4 regions of the Serratia sp. CoH_134_PS_4 genome follow, and region 4 is predicted to be linked to each of the others. Evidence: predicted binding sites of a transcription regulator. Region 4 holds the regulator's gene; each other region holds the start of a gene.
What was found. Region 4 encodes CRP, which controls carbon source genes, mostly activating them, when cyclic AMP is high. Its sites were predicted from a motif close to ATGTGANNNNNNTCACAT; they were not measured.
Positions count from the first base shown of each region.

Region 1: AC2FCQ_RS03590 (6-phosphofructokinase) is a predicted target of CRP. The motif match lies at 4,304-4,321, and genes of this name have one in related genera.
Region 2: yrbN (protein YrbN) is a predicted target of CRP. The motif match lies at 4,488-4,505, and genes of this name have one in related genera.
Region 3: AC2FCQ_RS20820 (PTS sugar transporter subunit IIB) is a predicted target of CRP. The motif match lies at 4,219-4,236, and genes of this name have one in related genera.

Region 1 is NZ_JBXWKI010000001.1:789,327-795,075, reverse strand. It holds gene AC2FCQ_RS03615 (PTS sugar transporter subunit IIA) at 1-161, opposite strand, end outside; gene AC2FCQ_RS03610 (hypothetical protein) at 171-437, opposite strand; gene AC2FCQ_RS03605 (class II fructose-bisphosphate aldolase) at 533-1,375, opposite strand; gene AC2FCQ_RS03600 (PTS sugar transporter subunit IIC) at 1,362-2,729, opposite strand; gene AC2FCQ_RS03595 (PTS sugar transporter subunit IIB) at 2,722-3,036, opposite strand; gene AC2FCQ_RS03590 (6-phosphofructokinase) at 3,047-4,027, opposite strand; gene AC2FCQ_RS03585 (DeoR/GlpR family DNA-binding transcription regulator) at 4,413-5,168, opposite strand; gene AC2FCQ_RS03580 (NUDIX hydrolase) at 5,268-5,749, shown strand, end outside.
Region 2 is NZ_JBXWKI010000003.1:100,651-106,399, reverse strand. It holds gene AC2FCQ_RS07485 (luciferase-like monooxygenase) at 1-821, shown strand, start outside; gene yedF (sulfurtransferase-like selenium metabolism protein YedF) at 856-1,095, opposite strand; gene yedE (selenium metabolism membrane protein YedE/FdhT) at 1,092-2,306, opposite strand; gene AC2FCQ_RS07470 (DEAD/DEAH family ATP-dependent RNA helicase) at 2,453-4,411, opposite strand; gene yrbN (protein YrbN) at 4,401-4,475, opposite strand; gene nlpI (lipoprotein NlpI) at 4,720-5,604, opposite strand; gene pnp (polyribonucleotide nucleotidyltransferase) at 5,742-5,749, opposite strand, start outside.
Region 3 is NZ_JBXWKI010000016.1:41,603-47,351, forward strand. It holds gene proP (glycine betaine/L-proline transporter ProP) at 1-108, shown strand, start outside; gene AC2FCQ_RS20800 (hypothetical protein) at 247-381, shown strand; gene celB (PTS cellobiose transporter subunit IIC) at 503-1,864, opposite strand; gene AC2FCQ_RS20810 (6-phospho-beta-glucosidase) at 1,922-3,223, opposite strand; gene AC2FCQ_RS20815 (PTS lactose/cellobiose transporter subunit IIA) at 3,216-3,542, opposite strand; gene AC2FCQ_RS20820 (PTS sugar transporter subunit IIB) at 3,654-3,959, opposite strand; gene AC2FCQ_RS20825 (MurR/RpiR family transcriptional regulator) at 4,367-5,509, shown strand.
Region 4 is NZ_JBXWKI010000009.1:45,365-51,113, reverse strand. It holds gene argD (bifunctional acetylornithine/succinyldiaminopimelate transaminase) at 1-642, shown strand, start outside; gene AC2FCQ_RS15340 (YccS/YhfK family putative transporter) at 727-2,799, opposite strand; gene crp (cAMP-activated global transcriptional regulator CRP) at 2,854-3,486, opposite strand; gene AC2FCQ_RS15330 (OsmC family protein) at 3,866-4,273, shown strand; gene AC2FCQ_RS15325 (phosphoribulokinase) at 4,312-5,181, opposite strand; gene AC2FCQ_RS15320 (YheU family protein) at 5,332-5,565, opposite strand; gene AC2FCQ_RS15315 (hydrolase) at 5,562-5,749, opposite strand, start outside.

The DNA of each region.
Region 1 (5,749 bases), on a different contig from region 4:
TGGGCCAGCGTATTACTGATCACCGCCTGATAATAGGATGCGTGGATATAGCCGTTATCGATCAAGGGGCGTGCCGCCAACGCTATGACCTTTTTCCAGTCGGTTTCCTGCACACCGACCTGTATCGCACCGGCCTCTATCAACAGTTGTTTAATCGTCATCATGTTCCCTCAGAGAGACTTCCTGATAATATTGCGCAGCTCATCCATTTTAATAAAAACAGCATCGATATGTTGGCGATGGTTTTTATTTTTGGCATAAATCTTTAGCGCGCGATTATAGGTCAGCATTAACGTCTTATGAATTTCGCTGTCCGCCGGTGTTGTTGCCAGTCGCCGCTCCAATGCGTCAATTTCGGCTGATATTTCATTGGCTTCATGATCTTGTTGATGGGGATTAGGTTCTTTATCCCGCCGGCTTTTCATAAAATTAAACATAACCATCTCCAGAAATTAGGCATAAAGATTCCAGCCCCGACGGGCGCCGGGGCACCAGGGTTGTGGGTTTTATAAAAAAGAAAGCGGGGCAGTGATTATTTAAACAGACCGATCTTTTCCGTTAATACCTGGGTAACGGCATTATTGGCGGGGATCAGGAATTTTCGCACGCTGTCATTGACCTTGCCTTTTTCAAATGTGTGTTTGCATCGATCGACCCATTGCACGTTCATCTCGGTACCCACATTAACTTTCTCTATGCCCCCGGCCACTGCGCGCCGCATATCTTCATCGCTGACGCCGGTGCCGCCGTGCAACACCAGAGGGGTACCGGTGGCCGCGGTGATTTCCGCCAGACGCTGATGCTGAATATGTGCTTTGCCGGTATAGAGCCCGTGAACGGTACCTACCGACACCGCCAGCATATCGACCCCGGTTTCATCAACAAAGCGTTTGGCATCCTCCACCGTGGTAAAACAAATGTCTTCTTCTGCCACGGCTTTGCCGTCTTCAGAGCCGCCTATGGCACCCAACTCGGCCTCCACCGACACGTTGCGCTGACGTGCAATGTCGATCACGCGACGGGTATTGGCGATATTCTCATCCATTTCCAGGTGCGAACCGTCATACATTACCGAACTGAAACCGGCGTCAATCGCCGTCTCGATGGAGGCAATGTCAGAGCAGTGATCCAAATGCAGACAGGTGGGAACATCCTCGCTTTGAGCCAGTGAGCGTACTGAATCAACCAGCAATTTATAGCCTAAATACTCGGCGGTACCGGTCGAAATCTGGATCATCAACGGGCTGTGCATGTTTTTGGCCGCTTTGAAAAAGGCCGGTAACATCTCCAGGCAGTGGAGATTAAATGAACCTATCGCCTTAAAATCACGGGCTTTGGCCACGGACAACAGCTCGTTGAAATTATAGAGTTTCATGGATTTTTTCCTCATGGTGCTTGGTTGATTTACCGTTAACAAACCACGCAATCAGCGTGACGAAGACGATGAACAGGGCGATGAACAACCAATTGCCCTGGAAAGCATGTCCCATCACCAGCCCACTGCTGATGACGTCGGAGTCGCTGAAGGTCACGCCGACAAAGCCATAACTTTCCAGCATCGGTACCAGAATGGCCGGCAGGAAGGTGATAAACAGACCGTGAACCACGCCACCAATCATGGCGCCACGACGCCCCCCCAGCGCATTGCCGAAGATGCCTGCGGTGCCGCCGGCGAAGAAGTTGGTCAGCAGGCCTGGGAGGATCATCGCCAGGCCGAACATCGGGAAAACGATCATGCCGATGATTGAGCCAAGGGTGGTGGCCAGAAAGCCGACGATCACCGCATTGGGTGCGTAGGGGAACAACACCGGGCAGTCCAGCGCCGGTTTGGCATCCGGCACAACCCGTAGGGCGATGCCCCGGAAGGCGGGTACCAGCTCATTGAGCAGCAGGCGTACGCCGCTGTAGAGGATAAATACGCCGGCGACAAACTGGATGGCCTGCATAAAGGAATACATCAAGTAGTTCATGCCGCCGGCATACTGAGCGATATACTGCGGACCGGCAGCCAGCGCCGGGATCAGATACATCGGGATCATCACCACTGCCATCGACAGGTAGGTGTCCTGCAGGAATTTGAAGTTATCGGGCAGCTCCAAGTCCTCGGTTGAGCGGGAGCCCTTACCGACCACCTTGGCGACGGCGGCCTGTACCAGGTAGCCGATGGTGCAAAAATGCCCCAACGCCACGTCGTCTGAACCGGTGATTTTGCGTACCACCGGCTGGGCCAGCGCAGGCATCAACACGGCCATCACGCCACCAAATATGCCGCCGGTCAAAACCAGCGGCAAGCCGGTGAGCCCGGCCTTGTAGCCGATTACCGCACCAATGGTGGCCATCCACAGCAATGCTTGTCCGGTCAGAAAGATGTATTTGAACGGGGTAATGCGCGCAATGATGATATTCACCGCGAAAATCACCATCAGGGTTAACGCGACCTCTGAGCCCAACTCGCGGTTGGCCAGGCCGGCGATGGCGGCGACGTCGGTGATATAGCCGGTCATGCCGAAACCCTGAGTGAAGATGCTGTTCAAATAGGTCAGAGCGCCGACAATAATGTTGATGCCTGCCATCATGATCAGGAAGCCCAGCAGGGTTTTGAAGGTGCCTTCGGCCACTTTGCCGACGGACTTCTTCTGCAGCAATAGCCCCAGCATGGCGATAAAGGCCACCAAGATAGACGCCTGGCCCAATAAGTCTTTGACGATAAAGTCAATCAGGCTATTCATGGTGGGCTTCCTTCATGTCGCGTTCTTTCAGGAAGGCCACAATCTTTTGCTCAATTTCTGCCTTATCGGTGAGCCGGTGCAGAATAATAACGCGTTTCTTTTCTTCTTCGCTGGCATCGGCATTTAAAATATCGGCGAAGGTTTTTTGGGTAAGAATAATATCTGATTTAAAGGCACTGGCCTCGGAGATAGTGGTGTGATCAATATCCGCCTCAATCTCTAATTTTTTCAGCACCGCTCTTGCGCTCATTTCGATGGCAAAGCTGGAGCCGAGGCCACAGCCACATACGCACAGTATTTTAAGCATGGGTATCTCCTCAGATTATATTTAATTGCCTGGCGAGTTTGTAATGGTGTCCTTCTGTATCAACCAAACGTTTTTGCATACTGATTAGATCAATGGGAATGGGTTGATTGCTGGCATTAATAATGATTGCCTTGTTCTTCATGCCTGAATTAATGCACCTGACCACTTCACTGGCCATAATAGTGCCCTGGTAAATTTCTTCACCGGTCGGGTCTCCATTGCGCAGACCGTAGCCCATAATAGTTTTACGAATGCGCACACCAATCTTGGGTTCCAGCTGCTTAATCATGGTATCGATGGCGCCTTGAAAACCGGGTGAGTATTCTTTGGTATAACCCTCGGAACACAAAATAATGACGCTGTTTTGTTGTTCCAACCGCTGAGTTATTTTTTCTGCCAGCTGATTTAAGGCATATTGGCATTCCGGGATAAGGGCAAAGTCCGCATTGGACTTGATCGCCGATTGCAGTGTCAATTCCCCGCAATAACCGCCCAGCAGCTCTATCATAAACACCCGCCCAGGCAGGGCACGCCCGGTGTTCCTCAGTTTGGCGACTTCTTTTATCACCTGTTCGCAGGCAGTAGAAAAACCAATGCTGTAATGACTGCCGAAAACGTCATTGTCGATAGTCATCCCTACGCCGAAACAGTTAACGCCAAACTCGCTGAGTGTATTCAAAAACTGCAGCGATCCATCGCCACCGGCCATAATAAGCACGTCTATGTGCAAAGCCTTAAGCTGCTTATGAATGGTTTCATATTCGTCAGCAGCCAATTTCTTGGCCGTACGGCCGGAAGACATTATTGGCATCGATGAAATCGAGAAGTCAACCAAGTCACGCTGGGCAATAGGATGATGCTGGTTGGCCAATAATCCGGGTATGCCGCCGTCAAACAGAATAATATCGGCCTGCGCTAGCCTTGCGACCTGAAAAATAAAACTATTGATACCTGTCACATCGCCGCCGCTTATTACTACACCAATTTTCATATATCCGTCCCCAGCCTGTTCTGTGGAACTCATTGTCATTTTTGGCATCGGTAAAATTTGCAATGGATATCACAAAACAATCACAAATATTTTTGTCATTAGGCTTGACAGGTAGAGTGAGGGGGATGGTTTTGAGAGGGAGGTCTCATTTGTATTTGGCGCTTTTAGCGAGTGCGTGATTACTATTAATTAAGAATCAATGCGTTATGTTTGTTTTTCTCTAAAGCGGTTTATTTCATCATCAACGACGATGCAGCAAAAAATAAGTTTAATGAAATGTGATAACTCTCGCATTTTTATCCGACGTGCAGAGAATAACGCGAATAAATACGTGGCGAGCCTGAATAACCACGTATTTATTAAGTCCTTTAAGGGTGACGTTTATTCATGCTCTTATCACCGTCAATCCGGCCTGTTCCAACGGACCTGTCAGTGCAGTGTCGGTTGAACGTTCGACGATAACGCTTTGCGCCAGCGTGATATCGCCAATGGCATATTGTGAGGCGGCATTGAGTTTAGCCGCAGAAGCCAACACGACGGTTTCTGCCGCTCGTGCCGCCAACGCGCGTTTTATATAGGCTTCTTCAAGATCGCCGGTGCTCAAGCCCGCGGTGGGGTGTACGCCGGTCACACCCATAAAGTAGATGTCAGCGCGGATATGCGACATCGCCTCCACGGCCGCGGCTCCCACGCTGACGATCGAATGTTTGTACAGCCGCCCGCCGATCAGTATCACCTCAACCTTGGGGTGTTCGACCAGGCCAACGGCCACGCTGGGACTGTGGGTGACAATGGTGGCCTCCAGCGTGGGGGGCAGTTGCTTCACCAATTCGGCGGAGGTGGTGCCGCCATCCAGGATCACGACTTGCCCGGGGGATATCATCGCTGCTGCTGCTTTGGCAATGGCCCGTTTGGCGGCAGACTCCTGCCCATTCCTTTCGGCAAAGGGGGCAATGGCCGGGGAAACGGGCAGTGCGCCGCCATGTACCCGTTGCAGCAAACCTTCGCTGTCCAATTCACGCAGATCGCGTCGTAGCGTGTCTTCAGATAGCCCAAACATCTCGCTGAGCTGTTTGGCCAGCACCTGTCCGTCTTGGGCCAGTTTTTCCAGAATGATTTTTTTACGTTGGCTGGTGAGCATGGTTTTTCCCGTTAAATTTGCACTGCACGAAATATCTTGATCATACACGAAAGTGCACGATAGTATCAATTTCCTTTCCTGGTTGTGGAGTTAACCAACATGACTGCTACCCAAGATCGGGTTCGTATTGTCGAAACCCGAGTGCTGTCCGATGACTGGTATCTGCTGAAAAAAACCACCTTCGATTTTTTACGACGTGATGGCGTATGGCAAAGACAGAGCCGTGAAACCTACGATCGCGGTGACGGTGCGACCATTTTGCTGTTTAACCGGCAAGCGCAAACCGTGGTGTTAACACGCCAGTTCCGTTTTCCGGTGTTCGTCAACGGTCATGATGGGATGTTGATCGAAGCCGCTGCCGGTCTGCTGGACAATGCGTCACCGGAAGAACGCATCCGTGCCGAAGCAGAAGAGGAAACCGGCTATTTCGTGCAACACGTGCAGAAGGTCTTCGAGGCTTATATGAGCCCCGGTTCGGTCACTGAGAAATTACATTTCTTTGTCGGTGAATACCACGCAAACAGCCGGGTCAGTGACGGGGGGGGCGTGGAAGCCGAAGGCGAGGATCTTGAAGTGCTGGA
Region 2 (5,749 bases), on a different contig from region 4:
TAGGTTATCTTGCGGCCGGCACCCAAAGCATTCGTCTTGGTTCCGGCGGCGTAATGCTGCCTAACCATTCGCCGTTGGTGATCGCCGAACAATTCGGTACGCTGGAATCGCTGTACCCTGGGCGTATCGATTTGGGCCTTGGTCGCGCACCCGGCACCGATCAACGCACGATGATGGCACTCCGGCGCCATCTGTCCGGCGAAGTGGATAACTTCCCTCGCGACGTACAAGAACTGCAACATTACTTCTGCGATGCGCAGCCAGGACAGCCGGTGCAGGCCGTCCCCGGGCAAGGATTACATGTACCGCTCTGGCTATTGGGCTCCAGCCTGTATAGCGCCCAACTGGCAGCCAAGCTCGGCCTGCCATTTGCTTTCGCGTCCCACTTTGCGCCGGAGATGCTGTTCCAGGCACTGAACCTGTACCGCGATAATTTCAAGGCCTCCGAACAATGCCAACACCCGCACGCCATGGTATGCGTCAACGTGGTGGCTGCCGACAGCGATGCCGATGCGCGCTTCCTGTTTACCTCGATGCAGCAGCAATTTATTAATCTGCGCCGCGGCTCGCCGGGCCCGCTGCCAGCGCCAGTGGACAATATCCACGCGCTGTGGACAGCCGGGGAGCAATACGGGGTCGATCAGGCGTTGCGCATGTCGATTGTCGGGAATGAAAGCACGGTTCGTAACGGATTTCAGACATTACTGCGCGAAACCGGCGCGGATGAAATCATGGTCAACGGCCAGATTTTTGATCATCAGGCACGGCTACATTCGTTTGAGATTGTTGCCGCAGTCAAAGGCGATCTGGTGAAAGGCTAAACGACTCGGGCGCCTGCACGGCGCCCTCATTTTATCAGCGCTGGATTAAATAACGGATGGTCGGCCCGTCCTGTTGGATATCCAGCACCTTGTAGCCATGGTTGCGCGCATCGAGAGGAATGTTGTTGATCGACTGCGGGCAATCGCTGATTACCTCCAGGATTTCCCCCGGCTTCAACTGCGGCATCGCCTCCAGCGTCGCCACCGCCGGATAAGGACAAGGCTCGCCGAGCATATCCAGCCGGTAATCCGGCACTATCGCCGCTTGCTTCATGACATACTCCTTAAATTAACCACCTGCGCATTGGGTTTCGCGCGGAAAAAACGCTTCTCCCACCACAGCATCGCGGCAAATGCCAATGCCAGCAGCAGGTAGGTCACAAGCAACCCTCCGATAGGACCGAAGGTATCGAGTAAATTGACTTTGTCGTAATCCGTCGCCAATGCCGGGGCCAAATCATCCCAATAGTAAGCCAACAGCGTGGCCCCGATAATATTACCCAGCCCGACCCACCAATAGTGGACTTGCCCTTCCACCGCCCGATACATCCAGCCGGTTTCACAACCACCGGCCAGCACGATGCCAAAGCCGAACAGCAGGCCGCCAAGTACCGCATTCGGGCCGGCCCACATGATTTTCGGCGCCACACCCAGTTGCACATAACTGAAAATGCCAATGGCGCTGACCGCCATGCCGATGATGATCGCTTTTGCCATATGAGTACGTCCGGTGATCCATAAATCACGAAACGCCGAGGTAAAGCAGATCTGTGCGCGTTCAATCAACAGGCCAAAACCGATACCAAACAACATGGCAATACCCAGCTTCGGCGCATCAAATAACGTCCACAATGACCAGGCAATCGACAGGAAGAAAATCACCATCCCCAAACGGAAGCGGCGACGAGCCTGCTCCGGCTTTTGCGTCAATGGTGCGGCAGCCTTCACTTTCTGTAATTTTATCGGGATGCGGAACATGGGCAACAGGGTAAATTTAGCGCCAAAGTAAGAGCCCGCGGCGGTTGCCAACGCGAAGAACCAAGCGTGGAGCGAGAACTGAGGAATACCGGTAAAGAACGCAGCCAGATTGCAACCCATCGCGAGACGCGCCCCAAAACCGGCGATAATACCGCCCAGCAGCGCTTGTACAATACGGATACGATGCTGTGGCTGCCGCAGCTTGATGTTATTGGCCCACAGCGCCGCAGCGATACAGCCGGCGAACATGCCGATGATCATCCGGCCATCAATGCGTTGCAGCGGCGTCCCCTCAAGGCCAATGACTTTGAAGTAACCCCATTGTTCAGGGTGGAAACCAAACCATTGCAATACATGGCCGCCCCAACGGGTAAATTCCCCCGTTACCGCCCAGAAGGTACCGGTCAGGCCGAAGTAATAGGTAGAGAGGATCCCCGCAGCAATCACCGCGGGTAAAGGTGCCCAAAAACGCACCAGGTATTGAGACTTAAACTGCTGCCAACTCATGGCATCTCCCGTGCATAGTATCCATAAGAAAAAACCTTATAAATGATACGCCATTTTCCTGCACTTCATGGTGAATTTCAGGCATAAAAAAACCAGCCCGAAGGCTGGTTTTTAGTCCGACTCACCGCGAACGGTTAAATCAGGCGTTATGCATCACCGAAGCGACGACGTGGTGTAGCCGGAGCGGCGTCATCACGACGTGGTGCGCGCTGGCCATCACGGTTGAAGTTGCCGCCACGACGCTCGCCACCGTTGCCAGCAGGTGCAGCAGCACCGCCTTCACGACGATCACCGAAAGAACGACGACCTGGGTTTGCCCCTTCACGACGTTCGCCGTTGAATGGACGACCACCGCCACGACGCTCGCCGTTACCGGCAGAAGCAGGACGCTCACGACGCTCATGCGGCTGTGCATCACCCAGCAGTTGCATGTTCATCGGTTTGTTCAAGATACGGGTACGGGTGAAGTGAGACAGGATCTCGCCCGGCATACCTTTTGGCAGCTCAATAGTAGAGTGGCCAGCGAACAGCTTGATGTTACCGATGTAACGGCTGCTGATGTCGCCTTCGTTAGCGATCGCGCCAACGATATGACGAACTTCCACGCCATCATCACGGCCCACTTCAATGCGGTACAGCTGCATTTCGCCAACGTCACGACGTTCACGACGTGGACGCTCAGCGCCACCATCACGGCTGTCTGGACGTGAATCACGACGACGGTCGTTACCACGATCGTCACGGTCGTTGAATTCACGACGTTGACGCGGTTTGAATACAGGATCCGGTGGCAGAATCAGAGGACGTTCACCCTGGGCCATTTTCAGCAGTGCTGCGGCCAGCGTTTCCATTTCCAGCTCTTCTTCCGGTTGCAGTTTAGCCAGCAGTGCGCGGTACATGTCCAGATCGCTGCTTTCCAGCTGTTGCTGTACTTTAGCGGCGAACTTGGCCAGACGACGCTCACCCAGCAGTTCTGCATTTGGCAGTTCTACTTCTGGAATGGTCAGCTTCATGGTGCGTTCGATGTTGCGCAGCAGGCGACGTTCGCGGTTTTCTACGAACAGCAGCGCACGGCCGGCACGACCAGCACGACCGGTACGGCCGATACGGTGAACGTAAGACTCTGAATCCATAGGGATATCATAGTTTACAACCAGGCTGATACGCTCAACGTCCAGGCCACGAGCCGCAACGTCGGTCGCGATCAGAATGTCCAGACGGCCACTCTTCAGACGCTCCAGGGTTTGCTCACGCAGGGCCTGGTTCATGTCACCGTTCAGCGCGGCGCTGTTGTAGCCACTGCGCTCCAGCGCTTCAGCCACTTCCAGGGTCGCGTTTTTGGTACGAACGAAAATAATCGCCGCATCAAAATCTTCAGCTTCCAGGAAACGCACCAGCGCTTCGTTTTTACGCATGCCCTGTACAGTCCAGTAACTCTGGCTGATGTCCGGACGGGTAGTGATGCTGGATTGGATGCGCACTTCCTGCGGCTCTTTCATAAAGCGGCGGGTAATGCGACGGATCGCTTCCGGCATAGTTGCAGAGAACAGCGCGGTCTGATGTTCAGCCGGGATCTCCGCCATGATGGTTTCTACGTCTTCGATGAAGCCCATGCGCAGCATTTCGTCGGCTTCATCCAGTACCAGACCGCTCAGGTTAGAGAGGTTCAGGGTGCCACGCTTCAGGTGGTCCAGCAGACGGCCTGGAGTCCCTACTACGATTTGCGGGCCCTGACGCAGAGCGCGCAGCTGCACGTCATAACGCTGGCCGCCGTACAGGGCCACGACGTTAACGCCATGCATGTGTTTAGAGAAATCGGTCATCGCTTCAGCAACCTGAACCGCCAGTTCGCGGGTCGGTGCCAGCACCAGGATCTGAGGTGCTTTCAGGGAAGCGTCAAGGTTGTGCAACAGTGGCAGCGAGAATGCTGCAGTTTTACCGCTACCGGTCTGTGCCATGCCCAGCACATCACGGCCGTTCAACAGGTGAGGAATACACTCAGCCTGGATCGGTGATGGTTTTTCGTAGCCCAGATCGGTCAGGGCAGAAATGATAGGAGCAGACAGCCCCAGGTCAACAAAAGAGGTTTCAAGCTCAGTAGTCATGTACACGTGCCTCATTAATAATGGCAGCCAGTCTACATAACTCGTCGAGAAAATTTTCAGTCATTTTCATTGAAAAGTGTGAACCGGCTCAAATTAGATTATAAAACGAACAAAAAAGCCCTCGCCCGTAAAGGCGATAACTTTGGCGATAAAACCAATGTCAATCAGGCTGATTACCCTTCATCTTCCAAGCTGCTGTGTTAGCTGCTCTCCCTCATCCTCGTCACTTAGTGAACTAAGCTCCCAGGGATTCGTTAGATTGCCGCCTTGCCGCAACGTGAAATCTTTTGGGTAGAGGTGTTCGTCAGCTATTGCTGGTCCGATTCCGATAGGTCGTCTTGTTCTTGGCCCAACAGCGCCAATTCCAACAATGCATAGCGGTGCTCAACGAAATTATGAACGTTGTTAGCAACCGTCAGTTTGAACAGCGCCGAAGCGGTGTCCTTGTCCCCCAGACTTAGGTAATGTTTACCTAAATAGAAGTCAGTTTCACTGAGATGCTCAGCGAGCGAAGTGTTATCCGTTGCATCTGCCTTGAGGCGTTCCATCAGCGTTTTTTCGCTAATGTTGCCCAGGTAGAATTCGACAATATTCCATCCCCATTGCCCTCGGTTCGCTTTGTCATAACGCTGCTGGAGCGCTACGTCAGCCTTCTTGGGATCGATTTCTCTTTCCACAAGATACAGCCACAACGAACGGAAGGGATCGTTTGGGTCGTCTTGATAAAACGCCTGCAGATCATCCTGCGCCAACGGGAAGCGGCCGCCATAATACAGTGCGATGCCCCGGTTTAAACGCGCGTAATTGTAAGTTGGATCAAGCTCTAGTACAGAATCAAACGCTTCATAGGCAGCATCAAAATTGCCTGCCTGCGTTAAGTAAATGCCCAGGTAGTTGAAAACTTCTGGCATATCAGGACGTATTGCTAGCGCTTGCGAGAAATCATTGCGCGCTAATGCACGTAGCCCGAGGCTATCATACAACACACCGCGCTCATATAAAAGCTGCGCACGCTCATCGTCCGTCAGTGCCCGGCTGGCAAGTATTTGTTCCATGCGCGCCAGGATCACTTCCTGCTGCAGAGTTGGCTGCAACGGGATTGCCAAAACTTCGTCTTTACGCCAATCATGGTTGCTGCATCCTGCCAGCATGAGTGCTGTCGCAACGTAACACCAGCGCAAGAAAGGCTTCATTTCCCACTCCCGAAGACAAACATTGGATGAACGTCCTGTCATCCGTTTGCTAATACGCAGGCATCCTACCCGCGCGATACGAACAGCTCCCAACCCCATGGCGGGGAGCTGTAAATCTATCTATACAGTTTTTCTACTTATTCTG
Region 3 (5,749 bases), on a different contig from region 4:
GAGAACTACGACAACATCGAACAGAAAGTCGATGACATCAATGAGCAGATCGCTGAACTGGAAAAGAAAAGACAAACGTTGATCGACCAGCACCCTAAACTGGACTAAACAACGTTCTTTGGATAAGCCACCTTCGGGTGGCTTTTTTTGGTATGCCAAATCCAGGCAAGCCTAGACTGAGGTTTTATCCCCGAAGCGATTAATGCTAGGCTTGAAAACTTGTTAACCCATTGAAGACGATAGCCAATGAATAAAATGGATCTGCCGGTTGTCATTGGAGTGGCTGCCATGATTGCAGTATGGGTAGGTGCGATATTTAACATCGGCGATATTACCCTCAACCTTGCACGCATTTTCCACTGGCTCGAAAGCCTCCGCTAATACGCTTCATCGCTCGCTCTGCCAAGTAAAAAACCGCCTGGCGGCGGTTTTGGTGTTATGGCACGCCACTTTTGTCACTCTCTACAAAAACGGCGATGGCCTCCCTGACGGGTATGCATAATTACGGTGTCGAGGTTTGTTCACCCGCCACAGCACTTTGCACCGACGCAGCCGCATGATTTTCTTCACGGTATTTTTGCTTATCCCAGGCACGGAAGAACGGGTAGTAAATCGCCATTGAAATAAGAAGATTCACGACTTGGATCACCGTTCCCGATATATGGCCGCCGGTTGCTAAATAACCGCTAATGAAAATTGGCGTGGTGAAGGGCAACGCGATACCGACTGGGGGCGTTACCAGCCCGGTTGCCATCGCACTGTAAGTCACGATCACCAAGACTACCGGCGTCAAAATAAAGGGCAGGAAGAAATACGGGTTCATCACCAACGGAATACCGAACACCATGGGTTCGCTGATGTTGAACAGGCAACCTGGCGCAGCAATTTTTCCCAACTGTTTCATCTGCGCACTACGGCTGCGCACCAGCATAAAGATCACCAATCCCAATAAGGCTCCTGTCCCACCGGGGGCAATCCACAGATCGTAAAATTGCTGAGTAATGATGTGTGGGATCGGTTGATTGTTCTGAAATGCGACCAGATTTTCCGACATATTTGCCAGCCACACCGGCTGAATAAAGACCAATACAATGGCGTCGCCATGCAGCCCCAATGTCCATAGCAGACCAATCAGGATTACCGAGAAAATCATCCCCGGCAGTGTTCCGCCCACGTGGTGCATCGGGATCCCGATCAGCGTAGCGATCATGGTGTTGATATCGCCAAACGGCGTGGCTTCAACGATAAGGCGCAACAGCAATATCACCGCCAATACGCAAAAACCTGGGATCAGTGCCAAGAAGGATTTGGCCACCGCGGGCGGAACCCCTTCCGGCATGTTGATCACCAGGTTGCGGTTATGCACAAAACGGTAGATTTCCGTCGATAGCAACGCGACGACAATCGCGACAAACAACCCCTGACTGCCGATAAAATTCATCGGCAACACGCCTTTGACGATCTGCTCGGCCGCGCCTTTCACTGGCGCAAACAACGTGTGCTGGGGAATGGTCATGATGAACGCCACCAGCGAAACAGCACCGGTACTGAGCGGGTCCATGCCGCGGTATTTTTCCGCCAGCCGGTAGGCGATGCCAAAGCTGGAGATAATCGCCATGATGTCGTAGGTTGCCTTAACCGGGTACAGCAATTTGTCGCGCCAGGCCGCGCCGAATATCTCCCCCATCAGATTGGCATAACTGGGGATCGGCAAATAGGCGAAGATCAGGAAGAATGACCCAATCAACATAAAGGGCATATTGAGAATTATGCCGTCCCGCACCGACAAAATGTGTTTTTGCCCCGCGATTTTTAACGCCGTAGGCAATACGTAACGTTCAAGAATGCTATTTAAACCCGCCATCATCCCCCCTGCCCGGCAAAGCCGGCTCTGTCGTGATTGTTATTATGGAATTTCGACTTAATTAAACTGCGGTAAATAGGCTTGATTCAGGCTCAGCACCTCATCCAACAACGGTTGTGCAATGCCGACACCACCAATCAACGGATTCACGACCAACGCCAACAGCGCACTTTGACGATCGCCATGCACGGCGGCCTCAATAGTCAGCCGTTCAAAATCTTTTACCTGTTGAGTCAGCCCGTTCATTGCCAGCGGCATCGGACCAAAACTCAGTGGGTGTGCGCCCTGTGCATCGATCACACAGTTGGTTTCAATCACCGCATCGTCCGGCAAGCCCTGAATAGCGCCGTTATTGCGGGTGTTCACCACCAGCACCTTACCGCTGTTGTTATGAATGGCACGGATCAACTCGACCGCCACTTCAGAATAGAACGCACCGCCACGGAAGCGCAGTTGTTCGGGTTTCTTATCCACTGCGGGGTCGGCATACAAAGCAAATAACTCCGCTTCAACTTTCATCACTTGCTCAGCCCGGGTCCCTTGCGCAGCAGCTGCGGCTATCTCTTCCTCCAGCATTCCAGCCGTTTGATAAAAATAGCGGTGATATGGGCAGGGAATCGCCCCCAGAGCCTGTAAAAACGCAGGCGGCCACGGCAGCTCTTTGATGTTATTCATCGACAGCGTTTCGCCATTGCTTAGCATGTTCAATACGTCGGCGGTGACATCCTTGCCGCTTTGCGTCACCTGGTGCACCCACACCATATGGTTCAACCCGGCGAAACGCAGATCCACCTGATCGTGCGGCGCTTTCAGCATGTCGGCAATCATGTGGTGCATCGTGATCGGCACATTACACACGCCGATGATCTTCGCCTTGCTGTAGCGTGATACCGCTTCGGTGACGATCCCGGCAGGATTGGTGAAGTTGATGATCCAGGCATCCGGTGCAACGGCTTCCACCGTGCGGGCCACCTCCAACATCACCGGAATGGTCCGTAGCGCTTTGGCAAAACCACCGACGCCCGTTGTCTCCTGTCCAAGACGTTGATATTTCAGCCCTAGGCGTTCGTCAGCTGCGCGGGCAGCCAATTGCCCCACCCGCAGTTGAGTTAACACAAAGCGGGCACCACGGATGGCAGGCTCCAGCGAAAAATGCACCGAAACGACCACCTGTTCCAACCCGTTACGTTTGAACATTCTTTTGGTCAGTTCAGCAATGATGCCCACTTTCTCCCGACCGGATTCAACATCCACCAGCGCCAGTTCGGTCAATGGCACATCCTGATAATGCGCGATCAACCCTTCGACCAACTCTGGCGTATAGCTACTGCCACCACCAATTACGGTTATTTTAGTCATTGCCTGCCCCTTGAGGTAAACGACGATAAAGCTCGATCATGTCAGTGGCCAGATCCTGGATCAGCATCGCGTTCATCAAATGGTCCTGCGCATGCACCAGAATTAAACTGACCGGTATTTTTCCACAGCCTTCGTCCATGCCTATCAGTTCCGTCTGCATGCTATGCGCCCGGCCGATGCCGGACTTCGCCTCTTCCAGCTTGACATCCGCGGCGTCAAACTCACCGTGACGTGCCAGTTGCAATGCCGACAGCAGAGAACTGCGTGCACTCCCGGCATGAACCAGCAGTTCCATAACACTCGTTTCCAAATCCATCATTACCTCCCCTGGCCTGATTCCAGGCACAGCAAGCCCCGACGGATTAATAAAATAATCCGCTGTAAAATAATCAAAAATAGGGTTTGAGGGGCAATGCCCCACAGGGTGTTATCAGCCCAGCAGGCCCAGTGCCTTGTCCAGCACCTTATCCCCACGCAGGGTGCCGTAATCCAACATATCAATAACCGCAACGGTTTTGCCTAATGGGGCAGCCAGTTCCGAAAGGCGCGCGTGTTCATATTTCACCTGTGGCCCTAACAGTACAATGTCCGCCCTTTCAACGATGCGTTCAAAATCCGCTACGGGTACGGCTTCAATTTCAATATCCAAAGCACGCTTTTGTGCCTCGGTTTTCATTTTTTGTACCAGCATGCTGGTAGACATTCCTGCAGCGCAGCATAAGACGATTGTTTGCATTTTTGGGTGCCTCGATTGTGACTAGCCACCTTGGCTGTGCAAATATAAAACAGTGCTGTAACACGCTTGTAAATACCTTAGATCCATACGATTTGATTATGATTTTCACTTAATCGTTAAAAAACAAATTGTTAACTAAAAATTATCATGAAAATTTTTTTCAACACTGTGATCGACGATAGAGTTTTATTCACAGACAGAATCCATAAATCCTATTTAACCTTTAAAAACAGCAAGATAAATTATTAACAACTAAACGATGAGAGGAGCATCTCGTTTTTACACAGGATGAATTGAAAATTATTTTCAGTAATTTATTCTTCTGGTTATGGCTTTATGCCGCGCGAAAAACAGGCTAGTTTGAAACACAGATCGCCGATTGGCATAACAGAAGGGACACTGCAGTCATGGATCTCGTTTACCACATTCAGTTTCGCCAAAGCCCGTTCAATCGCCAGGAGGCGAAAATTGCCCGAACCATCCTGGATAATCCCGGATTCACGTCAACGGCAACCATTGAGCAGCTGGCCGAACGTGCCGGTGTCAGTACCGAGATCGTCGCGCATTTTGCTCAGTCCCTTGGCTGCCAGGATCTTAACGACTTTGTCTCTTTGATGCGCACCCAACCCGTACCAGCAAGCGCCGCTACCGCGGTGGCTCAACCTGTATTGGGCAGCATGGATATCGCTTTCGCATCAGCCGCCGGCATCGGTAAGCTACCGGGCGTCAGTTCCACAACGCTCAGTCGTTTTGCCAAATCCATTGGTTGCGAAGATATTGGTGACATTGTCTATCAGATCCGCGCACGCCAAAATCAATTCAGCCAGCAGGAAGCAAAGGTCGCGCAAACCATTTTGGACGATGTCGCCTTCGCGTCTTCCGCCACCATCGAGCTACTTGCCACCCAGGCAGGGGTCAGTCCGGCAACGATCACGCGCTTTGCCAAAACCATTGGTTGCGATGATATTCGCGATTTGCGAATGAAATTGGCGCAGGCCAGCGTAAGCGGCTCACGCTATTTAACCGCACAAACGGCGCCTAATGGGCCACCACGCCTGTGGTTACAACGCGTTAATGACATAGAAACCACGCTCCATCAACAGCTGCAGCAGGTAGAGCATGCGGCGTTGATCGAAGCCAGCCAACACTTAAGCCAGTCCAAAAGCGTGCATATTTTTGGTGTAAATAGCATGGCACTCTACGTCAATGAATTGCAGCAACGCTTGGTCGGACTCGGCTATCCTGCCTTTGCCTGCCAGGACGCCGCGCTGATGCGTATGACGGCCTCCACGCTCAGTACGCAACAATGCGTTGTACTGCTGTCAATGAGTGGGGAAAACGCTGATTTGCTTAACGCCGCGAAGTTGGCCGGCGCTACTGGCGCTTACCGTATCGCCTTGGCCCCGGTTGGCAGCACGCTGGCTGGATTCGCCGACAAAGTATTGCCACTCAGTGGCGGTAGCGCTGCACGTTATGGACTAATGTTAACGCTCGATCTGCTGCTGGCGCAGCTACTGCCTGAGAGCCTGAGTTCGCAGACGGAAGATTAAATCTGCCTCCCTTTACCATTCGGTTCCTCCTTCAGCACAGCCCGCACTATGCCCATAACCTGAGGATTTTCCTAATTAACCATCTGGATTGCCGTTGCCTATTGATGGGAATATTCTTACTACGTTATCGTAAACCTTCCACATAGATATCAACCTAAGTGGAATTTGCAGGACTTTATTTTTTATATGGCTTCTCTGCCAGCTTCGGCTGGCATTTTAAATTTCACCAGCGGTAAAATT
Region 4 (5,749 bases):
CCGATTCAGGGTGAAGGCGGTATTACCCCGGTAAATGCCGAATTCCTCAAAGGCGTACGTGAACTCTGCGACAAGCACCAGGCGCTACTGGTATTCGATGAAGTACAAAGCGGTATGGGGCGCAGCGGCAAACTGTTCGCTTACATGCATTATGGTGTGACGCCGGACATTCTTACCACAGCCAAAGCTCTCGGTGGAGGTTTCCCGGTCAGCGCCATGTTGACCACCGAAGACATTGCGTCGGTAATGCAGGTAGGCACTCATGGCACCACCTACGGTGGCAACCCGCTAGCCTGTGCTGTGGCAGAAGCCGCACTGGACGTGATCAATACGCCAGAGGTGCTGAGCGGCATTGAACTGCGCCATGGTTTGTACGTGCAGGCGTTAAAGAAGGTGGGCGAGAAGTACGGTATCTTCAGCGACATTCGTGGCATGGGCCTGCTGATTGGTGCTGAGCTGACACCGCAATATCAGGGTAAAGCGCGTGACTTCCTGACCGCTGCCGCTGCACGTGGGCTGATGATTCTTAACGCCGGGCCAAATGTGATCCGCTTTGCTCCTTCGCTGGTGGTAGAGATTCAGGATATTGACGAGGGTATGGCACTGTTTGAGTTGGCCGTGCAGGATGTGATTAACGCTTAATGCGTCGCATGGATTACGGGGCGCGCCCCTCCCACTAAACAACAGAGCACTATGTCATCAACCTAAGGGCGCCCTACGGCGCCCTTATTGATCGCGTAATTTACGCTTCAGCCAGATGCCGTGGTGCGGACGCTGGCGCCAGGCCAGTGACGAAATGGTGTGCATCACACTCAGGTGCGACAAAATGCGTCGCAGGTGGCGTTCCATCTCGGTAATCGGCATCTCTGGGTGGAGATCCGGCGGCTGCATGATGGCGTTGCTGCTCGGCCCGTCGTATTCCAGGCGCTGCTGACAGCTTTGCAGCGCGATTTCACAGGTTTGCAGATACTCCTCCGCCAGCTTTGGCGTCAGCATATAGTGTTCACGCGCCAGAATGGTCATTGCATTAAGATGCTCAACAATAAACTGGCTGTGTGTCACCCACAGGCGCATATCCGCCAGATAGCTCGATTCAAACCCCGGCTCCTGCATTGCCTGATTAAGCGAGGTGAAAAGCGCATTGTGTGACTGATTGACCTGCATGCGGGCATAGGCCAGCGCACTGGGATCGGGCTCTTGCTCTTCCAACAGTAAACGCAATGCCTGTTGATCGTTCTCCAGCGCTTGGTGAGCGTTCTTACGCAGCAAACCGCTTTGCCACTGTGGCCATAACCAGATGGTGCTGCCGAACACCAGCACACAACCGATCAAGGTATCGATCAGGCGTGGAACCAAAAAATGGGTACCGTTTAGCGCCAGTAATTGCAAGGTGTAGACCGCCGTTACCGTAAAACCAATCACTGCCAACCCGTAGTTTTTACGCGAGACCAAGTAGGCCAGCAGGGTGATAACCAGCATTACGCTCAGCGTTTCAGCCTCAGGCAACTGCAGTTGCAGCAGGCCGGCGGCGAGCACCAGCCCAACCAGGGTGCCAAGCGCACGGTGCTGGATACGTACCCGGGTGGCGTTGTAGCCATTCTGGCTCACCAGCATGATGGTCAGCAGTATCCAGTAAGGCTTCGGTAAGTTGAAAATCATCCCGAGGCTACTGCCGGCAGCGAGTGTGACACCCAGGCGTGCCGCATTGCGCAGGGCGTTGGATTTAAATGACAGATAACTAACTAGCGCAGGCCAGAACGGCAAACGGTTTTGATTGGCCATCAGATCGCGTCGGTAAAGCGGGTGTTGGGTGCGTAACAGACGAGCAATACGGCTGAAATGGTAGTAACAGAACTGCCCAACGGGGTTATCCGGGTGCTGCGCTGCCACTTTCTCTAGCGCCGCCAGTTCATTGTCCATATTGAAACGCTGAGAATGCTGGTGATAGAGAATATCGTGTGCCACCGTGCGCAGCCGGCCGGCAATCACCTGTGCATTGCGGCGGATGATGGCTTCGGCCTGGCTTTGCTCCACCAGTTTTTGCACTTCTTCCGGCAGATGTAGACTGACGGTAATGTGTTCCTGCAGATCCAGTGCGACCTGAAAAGTACGCTGTAGGCGCTTTTGTTCGAGGTTACTGGCGTGCGGTAGAAAGTTAAGCTGCTGATACAGCAGGGTGATCAGATCCATCACTTTTTGCTGGCGTATCAACAGTGGCGGTAATGCGGTCTGTGGATCGGTATGCTGGGTCAGCAGCGAATATTTGGCCTCAAAGTAGTCCGCCAGTTCCAAATAGAGCTGATTGAGCGATTCGCGCATCGGTTGTTCTTTCCACAGCGTGAACCAAAACCAGGTAAACAGCCCGTACCAGGCGGTACCCACGACGTATAGCAGCGGTGCGTGCCAAAGCGGAACTGTACCGGCCATACTGAGGGAGAAAATGGCGGCAACCAGCGAGGCGGGCAACAGGCGGGCATGTAACGGACTTATTTCACCGCTGACGCCGAGAAGCAGTGCCAGGCCAAGCATCAACACCGGCAACGGCAAGTGCCAAAGCAATGCTTGCTGTAATAGCAGGCTGCTGAGTGCAAATAGAGAGCCACCGACGATCAGACGTTTGAAGAAGCGTTTGTGAGGGGTGTCTAGCCCGGCAATATTGCAGCAGGCAGGAACCAGGGAAAATAATAGGCCGTATTGCAGTTGGCCGCTCAACAGGCCGAGTAACACTGGCAGGCACAGCACCAGCGTTTGCCGCAGTGCATAGTTGACTTCCGGGTGGTAAATCAGTCTGCGCCACATGATGACTTGGGGCATAAAAAAACGGCGCGAATCATCGCGCCGTTTTTTCAGTGATTAACGCGTGCCGTAAACGACAATGGTTTTGCCGTGGGCGGAGATCAGGTTTTGATCTTCAAGCATTTTCAGAATACGGCCAACGGTTTCACGTGAACAACCGACGATTTGGCCAATTTCCTGACGAGTAATTTTAATCTGCATACCATCAGGATGGGTCATGGCATCAGGTTGTTTCGCCAGGTTCAGCAGTGTTTGCGCGATACGGCCTGTAACGTCCAGGAAGGCGAGGTTACCCACTTTCTCAGATGTTATCTGCAGACGGTTTGCCATCTGGGCTGACAGGCGCATCAGGATGTCCGGGTTGACCTGAATTAACTGGCGGAATTTCTTGTAGGAAATTTCAGCCACTTCGCAGGCGGTCTTCGCCCTAACCCAGGCGCTACGCTCCTGACCTTCTTCAAATAATCCAAGCTCGCCGATGAAATCCCCCTGGTTAAGGTAGGATAAAATCATCTCTTTACCTTCTTCATCCTTAATCAGCACCGCGACGGAGCCTTTGACGATGTAGTAAAGCGTTTCGGCTTTTTCACCTTGGTGAATCAGCGTACTTTTGGATGGATATTTGTGGATATGGCAATGAGACAGGAACCATTCGAGAGTAGGGTCTGTTTGCGGTTTGCCGAGAACCATTCGCTGTTATCCTCTGTTGTTATCGCTGCCTTGTGTCACAGGGGTCAGAGTTCCCTGTAAAACCTGTTGTCGCCGTTGTTTTAATGGTGGCTATCAGCAGATTTTGAGGCGTGTCATAAATATACGCTGTCGCTCTAGCATATTAACTTGCCGGGAGAGCTGCAAGCTACATTCTGTTAACATACCGGTAAAGGAGCCTTTCCCTGGGAGTTTCCCTGAAATCAGTGTCCCGGAAAGATTTATTGCGGCTCTGTTTGTAGCACAGAGTGAGGCGGGTGTCTTGTGTTGTCTCGCTTCAGCATGATTAGCATCAGGTTCCGTTGCCAGTTTCTATGCGAAAGCGTACCCTGATTTTAAGAAATTAACCGGAGTGACCAGTATGCAGGCAAGAGTTAAGTGGGTGGAAGGGTTAACGTTTCTGGGTGAATCCGCGTCTGGCCATCAGGTGTTGATGGACGGCAATGCGGGCGACAAAGCGCCCAGCCCGATGGAAATGGTGCTGATGTCGGTAGGGGGCTGTAGTGCTATCGATGTGGTGTCGATCCTGCAAAAAGGGCGTAATGATGTGCGTGATTGCGAGGTCAAGCTGACTTCTGAACGACGTGAAGAAGCACCGCGGCTGTTCACCCATATCAACCTGCACTTTATCGTGAGCGGTAAAGATCTGAGCGACAAAATCGTTGAGCGGGCGGTGAATCTCTCGGCGGAGAAATACTGCTCGGTGTCATTGATGCTGAGTAAGGCCGCCAGCGTGACTCACAGCTTTGAAATCCGCGACGTGGCCTAATGGTGAAAAGGCGCGGCTGACTGCCGCGCTCTACCCACTTATTCGATTTTTTTGCCTTCCAGCAGACGCTGCACCAAGGGTGCCATGATCAGCTCCATCGCCAGCCCCATTTTGCCGCCCGGCACCACAAGCGTATTGATGTGTGAGATAAAGGATCCCTGCAGCATCGCCAGTAAATAAGGGAAGTCGATTTGATCCAGGCCGCGGAAGTGAATCACCACAAAGCTCTCGTCCAGCGAAGGGATCGCCTTGGCGGCAAACGGATTCGACGTGTCGACCGTGGGTACCCGCTGGAAGTTGATATGGGTGCGTGAGAACTGCGGCGTAATGTAGTTGATGTAATCCTCCATCGAACGTACCACCGAGTCCATCACCGCTTCACGGGAGTGGCCGCGTTCACCGGTATCGCGGATCAGCTTCTGAATCCATTCCAGATTCACGATAGGCACCACGCCAACCAACAGGTCGACATGTTTGGCCACGTCGTTGTGTTCGGTCACTACGCCGCCGTGTAGCCCTTCATAGAACAGCACGTCAGTCGGTGCCGGTAAAGGCTCCCAAGGTGTAAAGGTACCGGGAACCTGGTTATAGGGCACCGCTTCATCGTAGGTATGCAGATACTTGCGTGAACGGCCGGTACCGTTCTTGCCGTAGTCGAGAAAGCTTTGTTGCAGCAGGCCGAAGTCGTTGGCTTCGGGGCCGAAATAACTGATATGACGGCCGAGATCGCGTGCTTTACGGATAGCTGCGTCCATTTCCGGTCGGGTATAGCGGTGGAAACTGTCGCCTTCCAGCTCTGCGGCGCGGATATTCAGCTGCTGAAAGATTTTACGGAACGCCACGCTGGTCGTGGTAGTGCCGGCTCCGCTAGAACCGGTCACTGCGATAACGGGATGTTTGGCGGACATAGTGGTGCTCACTCCGTGTTAAATGCGCAGGCGTCAGTTATGGTTATTGGTCTGTTTGACGCCCTTTCGCCAAGGGCAAAATTCCGCGCGTTGGTTTGCAATAGCCCATTGTTACCTGATTTTTTCCGTCAGTCATAGAACCGAGCAAGACTAAATTTCTTCTTGCCCGGCACGGAACTGCCCTCGCGGCATGATGTTGATGGTTTCATGCAGTTCTGACCACACCAGCAATACTTCGCCATTTTTCAGCTGACGGCGCACATCTTCCACTTTTTGCTCCAGCGAGCGCTCGTGCTCACCGTAGTCCGTCCCTTCTCGCAGCACAAAGGACTCGATCAGGCTATTAAGGGTCTCAGTTTCCAGTTCTTTCCAGGGGATAATCACGAGGTTGTTTCCAGATAAGGGGCAAGCCAGGATGGAATACGGTATTCCAGCCACATATGGGGTTTGTTCAACGTGCCGCCGACAAAGCCGACGTGGCCGCCAAACTCGGTCAACTGGTATTCGATATTGTGTGGCAGTGTGGCCACGTCGGGGATCACCTCGGCGGTCATAAAGGGATCGTCTT